Regions from separate parts of the Cryobacterium sp. MP_3.1 genome, predicted to be linked through region 2. Evidence: predicted binding sites of a transcription regulator. Region 2 holds the regulator's gene; the other holds the start of a gene.
What was found. Region 2 encodes HrcA, which represses chaperone genes, less so after heat shock. Its sites were predicted from a motif close to TTNGCACTCGNNNNNNNCGAGTGCNAA; they were not measured.
Positions count from the first base shown of each region.

Region 1: the regulator HrcA is predicted to act here: its motif matches at 2,340-2,366, upstream of groES (co-chaperone GroES).

Region 1 covers NZ_JAXCHV010000012.1:62,670-67,078, reverse strand. The annotation lists gene RCH12_RS09945 (ABC transporter substrate-binding protein) at 1-716, opposite strand, end outside; gene rarD (EamA family transporter RarD) at 887-1,612, opposite strand; gene RCH12_RS09935 (hypothetical protein) at 1,555-1,896, opposite strand; gene groES (co-chaperone GroES) at 1,969-2,265, opposite strand; gene RCH12_RS09925 (class I SAM-dependent methyltransferase) at 2,410-3,597, shown strand; gene RCH12_RS09920 (hypothetical protein) at 3,626-4,126, opposite strand; gene RCH12_RS09915 (DUF4190 domain-containing protein) at 4,163-4,409, opposite strand, start outside.
Region 2 covers NZ_JAXCHV010000024.1:4,318-8,726, forward strand. The annotation lists gene RCH12_RS13870 (HIT domain-containing protein) at 1-138, opposite strand, end outside; gene RCH12_RS13875 (16S rRNA (uracil(1498)-N(3))-methyltransferase) at 158-919, opposite strand; gene dnaJ (molecular chaperone DnaJ) at 931-2,037, opposite strand; gene hrcA (heat-inducible transcriptional repressor HrcA) at 2,097-3,116, opposite strand; gene RCH12_RS13890 (DUF4870 domain-containing protein) at 3,345-3,746, shown strand; gene RCH12_RS13895 (DUF4870 domain-containing protein) at 3,871-4,245, shown strand; gene hemW (radical SAM family heme chaperone HemW) at 4,265-4,409, opposite strand, start outside.

The DNA.
Region 1 (4,409 bases), on a different contig from region 2:
TCGCCCTCGTTGAAGCTCGCGCTGGCGACGACCTCTCCGCCGGCAGCCTCGAAGGCCGTGGTGGTGAACTCGGCCAGGCCGGTTCCGTAGGCGTCATTGAGCACGATCAGGCCCAGGGTGCTGTTGCCGTCTTCGGCGATCAGGTTGCCCAGGACTTCACCCTGCAGGATGTCGGACGGAGCGGTGCGCCAGAAGAGGCCCTTGTCGTCGTAATCCGTGAAGTCGGCCGAGGTGTTGGCCGGCGAGAACTGCACGACGCCGGCGCCGGTGATCTGGTCGATGACGGTCTTGGAGACACCCGAGGACGCCGCACCGACGATCGCCGAGACATCCTGCGAGAGCAGGTCGGTCACGGAGACGGTGGCGGTATCGGTCGTGGTGTCGCCCGAGTCGCGGAGGATGGCTTCGATGTCGATGCCCAGGCCGGCAGCGTTGATCTCCTCGACGGCGAGCTGGACACCGGCTTCTTCGGGCGGGCCGAGGAAGGCGAGTCCACCACTCTGGGGGAGGATCGTGCCGACCTTCAGGTCCAGCGCGCGGTCGCCGGCGGTGATCTCAGCGACGGTGCTTTCCGCCGCGGGTGCGTCCGATGCGGCCGGCTCGGCTGCGTCGGTGCTGCATCCGGTGAGCAGAAGGGCGCTGACGCCGAAGATGGCGACGCCGGTGACGACGGCGCGGGCCGAGCGGGAGGCCGAGGCCTTCGCGAATACGCTCATGTTGCTCCTAGGGTAAGGGGAATCGAAGGTTAGAGCACGGCAAACGATCGTTGCCGTGCTGCAAAGGTATTCACCCGAACGACATCAAACAAGGCGGTCGTGTTACAGCCGTGTAACGCGACCAAATCGTTACGAACGGCCCCCTGATCAGGATGCTTGGCTCTGAGCCCTTAAATCGGGTCGATAACCGGCCGGCGCTGTGCCCGCCCCGCGCGCACCATATCGACGGTCAGCACGATCAGAGCGAGCCAGACCAACCCGAATCCGAGCCACCGTTCCGGCGGCATCGGCTCGTGCAGGATGACCACGCCGGCGATGAACTGCAGCACCGGTGCGAGGTACTGCACGAGCCCCATCGTGGTCAACGGCAGGCGCCGGGACGCGGCCGCGAAGAAGAGCAGCGGCACCGCGGTGAGCACACCGGTGCCGATCAGCGCGATGGTGTGCACCGTCGAGACGGTGCCGAAGGTGAGGCCGGAGATCACCGACACCACGACCAGTTGGATGATCGCGATCGGCGTGAGCCAGAGAGTCTCCAGGGTCAGCCCGGAGAGCGCGTCGATGTGACCGCCGACCCGTTTCTTGATCAGGCCGTAGAAGCCGAAGGAGAACGCCAGGATCAGGGAGATCCAGGGCACGGTGCCGTAGCCGACGCTGAGCACGATCACGGCGATGAAGCTGATCACCACGGCGGCCCACTGGGCCCTGCGCAGCTTCTCGTGCAGCACCAGGACGCCCAGCAGCACCGTGATGATCGGGTTGATGAAATAGCCCAGCGCCGTTTCGACGACGCGGCCGCTCAGGGTGCCGAGGATGAAGGTCTGCCAGTTGATGAAGATCAGCACCCCGGCCAGCCCCATCGTCCACACGATGCGCGGCGAGCGCAGCGCGGCCACGAGCGCAGCGCGGCCACGAGCGGCCGCCAGGCCCGGGTGGCCAGGATCAGCACGGCGCAGAACACCAGCGAGAACAGCACCCGCCAGGCCACGATCTCGAATGCTCCGGTCGGGGCGAGGAACAGGAAGTACAGCGGCAGGAATCCCCACATGCCGTAGGCGCAGATCGCGAAGATCAGGCCCGTGCTCGCGGAACTGCGGCCCGGGCTCGTCCCGCTCCGGCCGGCATCCACCGGCCCGGTCGGCGCGGCGGCGGCGGCGGGATCTGTCGAATTCTCGTGCACGTTGTCACCCCTCTGGACGCGAAAAATCCCGGACGGCCGAGGCCATCCGGGATTCAACGATATGCGGTGTGACTAGCGAACGACGACCGCGAGAACGTCGCGAGCCGACAGAACGAGGAGGTCCTCGCCACCGAACTTGACTTCGGTTCCACCGTACTTGGAGTAGATCACCTTGTCGCCGACGGCGACGTCGAGCGGGATGCGGTTGCCGTTGTCGTCAATGCGGCCGGGGCCGACGGCGACAACTTCGCCTTCCTGGGGCTTCTCTTTGGCGGTGTCCGGGATCACAAGTCCGGAAGCGGTGGTCTGTTCTGCATCCACCTGCTTGATGACGATGCGATCTTCGAGCGGCTTGATGGAGACCGACACGGTTGACCTCTTTCTTAGCTAAGACGTAGTTAGCAGACTCACAGCGAGAGTGCTAAGTCGAGTTTAGGGCGCAACTGGCACTCACGCAACGTGAGTGCCAGAGTGCTCGGGGTGCGGCCCGGTTTGGCTTGATAGGTTTGCGGGATGGAACGCGCCGAGCTCGTTGAGCTGCTCTCACCCGAAGGCCTGCGCCTGCTGGACTCCCTGCCCGTCTACGAGGCCGGTGCCGACGTCGTGCGCACGGTCAGTGCCCTGCGCAAGGCCGGGCACTCCCCCGCCCTGGTCAACGCGGTGCTCTACCAGTCCCGGCTGCGGGCGAAGGCGACCGGCAAGTTCGGCGACTTTGCCAGCCGGATGCTGTTCACCGAGGCCGGTCTGGAGCAGGCCACCCGGTTGCGGGTGGCCGCCCTGCACGCCGGCCGGTTCGTGGAGGCCGGCCTCACCCGGGTCGCCGACGTGGGCTGCGGCATCGGCGGCGACGCCATGGCGATGGCCGCGATGGAGCTGACCGTGACCGCGATCGACGTCGACGAGGTCACCGCCACGGTCGCCAGCTTCAACCTGGCCCCCTTCCCGACCTCCTCAGTGCGCTGCGCCGACGCTGCCGACATCGACCCCACCGAATTCGACGCGCTCTGGTTCGACCCGGCCCGCCGCACCGCCGGGCACGGCAACACCAGCCGGCTCACCCGGTCAGAGGACTACTCCCCCAACCTCGACGACGTCTACGCCCTGAGCACACGGATGCCCGTCGGCGTCAAGCTCGGCCCCGGCCACGACCGCGACCAGATCCCCGAGACCGCGGAGGCCCAGTGGGTATCGGTGGACGGCAAGCTGGTGGAGATGGGGCTGTGGTTCGGTGCGCTCGCGCGGCCGGGCATCCGCCGGTCGGCGCTGCTGCTGAGCAAGGACGGCGTCGCGGAGCTGACCGCACCCGCCGACAGCGAGGATGTGCCTGTCGGCGAGCTCGGCGACTACGTGTACGAACCCGACGGCGCCATCATCCGCGCCCGGCTGATCGGTGACCTCGCCAGGTCGATGGATGCGTCGATGCTCAGCGAGGGCCTGGCCTACCTGACCAGCCCGACGCTGACCCGCACCCCGTTCGCCACGGCGTTCCGGGTGCTCGAGGTGCTGCCCACCGACGAGAAGAAGCTGCGGTTGGCGCTGGCCGAACGGAAGATCGGCACCCTGGAGATCAAGAAGCGCGGCGTCGATGTGGATCCGGCAACCCTGCGCACCCGGTTGAAGCTCAAGGGCCCGGAATCGGCCACCCTGGTGGTGACCCGCGCGGCCGGGCACAAGGTGGCGCTGCTGGTGGAACGGGTCTGACCGGCGCCAGCCGGCTCGCGGGTGCCGCTCAGCCGAAGTAGGCGGGCAGCATCCGGGTGATCACGACGAACCACAGCACCGCCATCAGGATGCCCAGCAGCCCGCTGAGCAGGCCGAGCAGCCAGAGGCCGCCGGCGCGCCGCTCCACGTACCTGGCCACCAGGGCGAGCACGACCGCGGCGATGCTCAGGGGCGCCCCCCAGATCACGAAGATGCCGGCCAGCACCCCGAGCACCCCGCAGACCGCGGCAGCGACGCTCAGACCACGGCGGGCCGCATGGGTCTGGATCTCGGCGGTGGTGTACACGTAGGGCACCCACTCGGTGGGCGCGGTGATGGTGGACTCGTAGGCGAGCTCGCCGGCCACCGGCGGCCGGGTCAGGTCGGGCGAACGCCCGGCGGGTGCCCGCAGCTCTGCCGCCCTGGCCTCCGCGGCCCGCGCCTGTGCGCGCGACAACGCCGGTGTCCCGGCGGGCGGGACTGGCTGCTCCCGCTCCGCCCGGGTTTCGGGCTGCCCGGACTGCGACATGCGTGTGGACTCGATTCTCGACTACTAGCTGTGCGGTTAGTAGTTGTAATTGTTCATCGGCACAGTCGCGAACACCAGCGACCAGAGCAGAATGCTCAGCAGCGCCAGGGCGATACCCACGAAGCCTGTGATGATCCCGGTCAGCCAGAAGCCCTTGCCGTTCGGTTCCTTGTTGCGGGCGATGAAGCCCAGGACCACGCCGGCGGCCGGCAGGATGATGGCGAGGATGCCACCGAAAATCGGGAAGAACGCGACCGGGGAGCCGAGGATGCCGATGACACCG
Region 2 (4,409 bases):
CACCACGACGTGCACGGGCGCCTGCGGGGCGATGTCGTTGAACGCGATGATGTCATCGGTTTCCGCGACGATGGTCGCGGGAATTTCGCGCGCGGTAATGCGGCTGAAGATCGTGGGTTCTGCACCGGAGGAAGCCATGGTTCTATCTTAAGCGCTCCTACCAGCGCCCGAGGGTTGCGTTCAGGATGGCGACCGCGGCGGGGCCGGCCGTCGAGGTGCGCAGCACGGTATCGCCCAGGCGCACCCGGCTGGCGCCGGCCTGCTCGAGGATGTCCAGTTCGCTGGGGGCGATGCCGCCCTCCGGCCCGACGACGAGCACGATGTCCCGGTCGTCGGTGGGCACGGCGATCGCGGTCAACCTGAGCTCGGCGGTCGGCTCGAGCAACAGCATCCGGCTGGTCCCAGCGAGCTGGGCCAGCTGCTTGGTACTGGTCAGGGGCAGCACGTCCGGCAGCCACGGCCTGATGGACTGTTTGCTGGCCTCCCGCACGATGGCGGACCAGCGCGCCTGCCCCTTGGCGATCTTGACACCCTCCCAGCGGGCCACCGACCGGGCAGCGGCCCACGGGATGACCCCGTCGACGCCGAGTTCGGTGGCGGCCTGCACGGCGAGTTCGTCGCGGTCGCCCTTGGCCAGGGCCTGTACGAGCAGGATGCGCGGCACGGCCGGCGGCGTCCGGGTCACGGTGTCCACCCTCGCCGTGAGCTCGGTCGGTGCGGCCGACAGGACCGTGACGCCGAGCACCAGGCCGGCGCCGTCGCCCAGCAGCAGGGTCTCGCCCGGGCGCACCCGGCTGACGGTGACGGCGTGCTTGGCCTCGGCCCCGGTGATGCTCACCGTGGCCCCGACCGCGGGGTCCGCGGTGGGCGGGCCGTCGGCGGAGGCGCCGAGGGTCTCTGACAGGAAGAAGTGCGCCATCGAACGTTGTCCTAGCCGAGGAACCTGTCGCGGAGCTTCGCGAACAGGCCCTGCTGGAACTGGCTGAGGGCGGGAGCCGGAACCTTGTGCCTGGCGGCGAAGGCCTCGATCAGTTCCCGCTCCTTGTGGTCGAGCTTGGTGGGGGTGAGCACCTGCACGCCGACCCGCAGGTCGCCGCGGCCGTTGCCGCGGAGCCTCGTGACGCCGCGGTCCTTGACCGTGAGGATCTCGCCGGCCTGTACGCCGGGGCGCAGTTCCACTTCGATGTCACCGTCGAGGGCCTTCACCGTGGCCGTCGCTCCGAGGATCGCGTCGGTCATCGGCACCTCGAGGGTGCAGAGCAGGTCGTCACCGTCGCGGCTGAAGACGTCGTGGTGGCGCACCTTCATCTCCAGGTACAGGTCACCGTTCGGGCCACCGGCCGGGCCGGCCTCGCCGCTGCCGGGCATCTGCAGGCGCAGGCCCGTGTCCACGCCGGCGGGGATGTCTACCGGCACGGTGCGGCGGGCGCGCACGCGGCCCTGGCCCTGGCAGGTGACGCACGGGGTGGCGATGATGGTTCCGTAGCCGCGGCAGGAGCCGCAGGGGCTGGAGGTCATCACATTGCCGAGCAGCGAACGAACGGCGCGCTGGATGCTGCCGGTGCCGTGGCAGATGTCGCAGGTGACCGGGGAGGTACCCGGCTGGCAGCAGGTGCCCGAACAGGTGGCACAGACGATCGCCGTGTCCACCTCGATGTCGCGGTGGGTGCCGAAGATGACCTCGTCCAGGTCGAGTTCGACGCGGATGAGGGCATCCTGGCCGCGTTCACGCCGGGAACGGGGGCCACGACTGCCGCCCCCGCCACCGCCGAAGAAGGTCTCGAAGATGTCGCCGAAGTTGCCGGCGTCGAAGCCGCCGCCCTGGCCGTTGCCGGAGCCGCCGCGGTCGTAGTTCTGGCGCTGCTTGGGGTCGCTGAGCACGTCGTACGCGTGCGTGACGGTCTTGAACCGTTCTGACGCCTCGGCGCCGGGGTTCACGTCGGGGTGCAGCTGGCGGGCGAGCTTGCGGTACGCCTTCTTGATTTCGTCGGTGCTGGCGTCGCGGGCGACGCCGAGTGCTTCGTAGTGGTCAGCCAAAGCTGGCTCTCCTTGGGGTTCTGGGGTGGGGAAGTCGGGTCGAGATACGTGTGGGGCGGCTAGTTCTCGCCGAGCAGTCGGGAGAGGTACCGGGCGACGGCGCGCACGGCCGCCATGTTGTTGGAGTAGTCCATCCGGGTCGGGCCGAGCACACCCAGGCGGGCGGCGTCGCCACGGGAGGTGTAGCCGCTGGTGAGCACGGACGTCTCGCCGAGCCCGAACGGTGCGTTCTCCCGGCCGATGCTCACCGAAACGCCGTGCTGGTCTGTGGCCATTTCGCCGAACAGGCGCAACAGCACTACCTGCTCCTCGATGGCCTCGAGGACCGGATAGATGCTCCCGGTGAAGTCTTCCTCGGTGCGCACGAGGTTCGCGGCGCCGGCCATGACCAGGCGGTCCTGCCGGTTCGCTCCGACCTGATCGCGCAGGGTGCCGGTGATGAGATCGACGAGCTCAGTCTGCTCCGGCGATCCCAGGCCGGTCGGGCCGCTGAGGGCCGTGGCGGCGGCCGCCATGCCGAGGCCGCCGACGACGGCGTTCAGCCTGGAGCGCAGCTCGGCAAGGGCTGCTTCCTCGATCGGGCGCGGCAGTTCGACGACCCGTTGCTCGACCCGGCCGGAGTCGGTGATCAGTACCGAGAGCACCCGGGTGTCGCTGAGCGGCACGAGCTCGATGTGGCGCACCGTGGCCCGCGACAACGAGGGGTATTGCACCAGGGCCACCTGATGGGTGAGCTGGGAGAGCAGGCGGACACTGCGGGCGAGGACCTCGTCGAGATCGGCGGACTGGCCCAGGAAGACCTCGATGGCCTGCCGTTGGACGCCCGTGAGCGGACGCAGATCGGCCAGGTGATCCACGAACAGTCGGTAGCCCTTGTCGGTGGGGATGCGCCCCGACGACGTGTGCGGCGCGACGATGAGTTCTTCTTCTTCGAGCAGGGCCATGTCATTGCGGATCGTGGCGGCCGAGACGCCGAAGGCGTGCCGGTCGACGATCGACTTGGATCCGACCGGTTCGCGGGAGGCCACGTAGTCCTGCACGATGACCCGAAGGACTTCGAGGCTGCGGTCTGATACCACTGGACGCTCGCCTCCCTCTCCCGTTTGTGCCGCCGACGGCTGGCACTCTCTTCGTATGACTGCCAATCATAACGCGGGCGTTTGGGATACCCGTTGCTCACGGACGAATTCGCGCAGTACCGTGGTGGCACACGTATCTCCGTGGCGGTATCCACCGCTGTTTTCCACCGCTGTTTTCCGCCGCTGTTTTCCATCGCTGAATCCACTCGCACGTCGAAGGGCATCGTCATGAGCTATTCCAATGGGCCTGGACAACCGACAGGGTCGGGCACCGCTGCTGCGCTGACCCCGGAGCGGGACAAGCTGTGGGCGTCCCTGGCGCACCTGGGCGGTATCCTCTCGTTCCTGCCGGCCCTGATCATCTGGCTGGTCTTCAAGGAACGCGGCCGATTCACCGCCGGCGAGGCCAAGGAGGCGCTCAACTTCCAGATCACGCTGTTGATCGGCTATCTCGCCATCAGCGTGCTCAGCACCATCCTGGGACTTCTCACCTTCGGCCTGCTGGCCGGGCTCGGCTCGCTCACCTGGGTGCTCTGGCTGATCTGCGCGATCTTCTCGGTACTCGGATTTGTCAGCGCCCGCGACGGCCGCCCGTACCGCTACCCGTTCGCTCTGCGCCTGATCAACTAGCGCCTGATCAACTAGCGCCCGATCAGCTAGTTTTCTCACTGCGGGCGCCCGAGACCGGCGCTATTCTGGTGACAGCCCGACCAGCACCATCCTCGCTCCCCCGAGCGCCCACGAAGGAGATTTAATGTCTGAGGCAACGCCTCCCCCCGCCAACCCGTACCAGGCACCCAGCCAGCTGAGCCCGGCCGACGAGAAGCTGTGGGCGACCCTGATCCACATCGGCGGAATCCTCTTCGGCTTCCTGCCCGCCCTGATCGGCTACATCGTGCTCAAGGACCGCGGTCCGTTCATCCGCGCACACGCCGCGACGGCCCTGAACTTCCAGATCACCCTGGCCATCGCCTACCTGGTCGGATCGATTCTCACCGTCATCCTCGTCGGCTTCCTGATCCTGGCCGCCGCCTGGATCCTCAGCATCGTCTTCAGCATCATGGCCGCGATCGCCGCGAACAAGGGCGAGTGGTACACCTACCCGCTGACGATCAAGTTCGTCAGCTGATCCTAAGAACCTGGCCTCACTAGTCGGTAAGCAGTCGGCGCACCACGGCGTCGGCGAGCAGCCGACCGGTGAGGGTCAGTTCGATGTTGCCGCCGATGGCCGCACGAGCGTCGATGAGTTCGTCGGCGATCAGGCCGGCGACCTCTCGACGGCCGAGCGCCGAC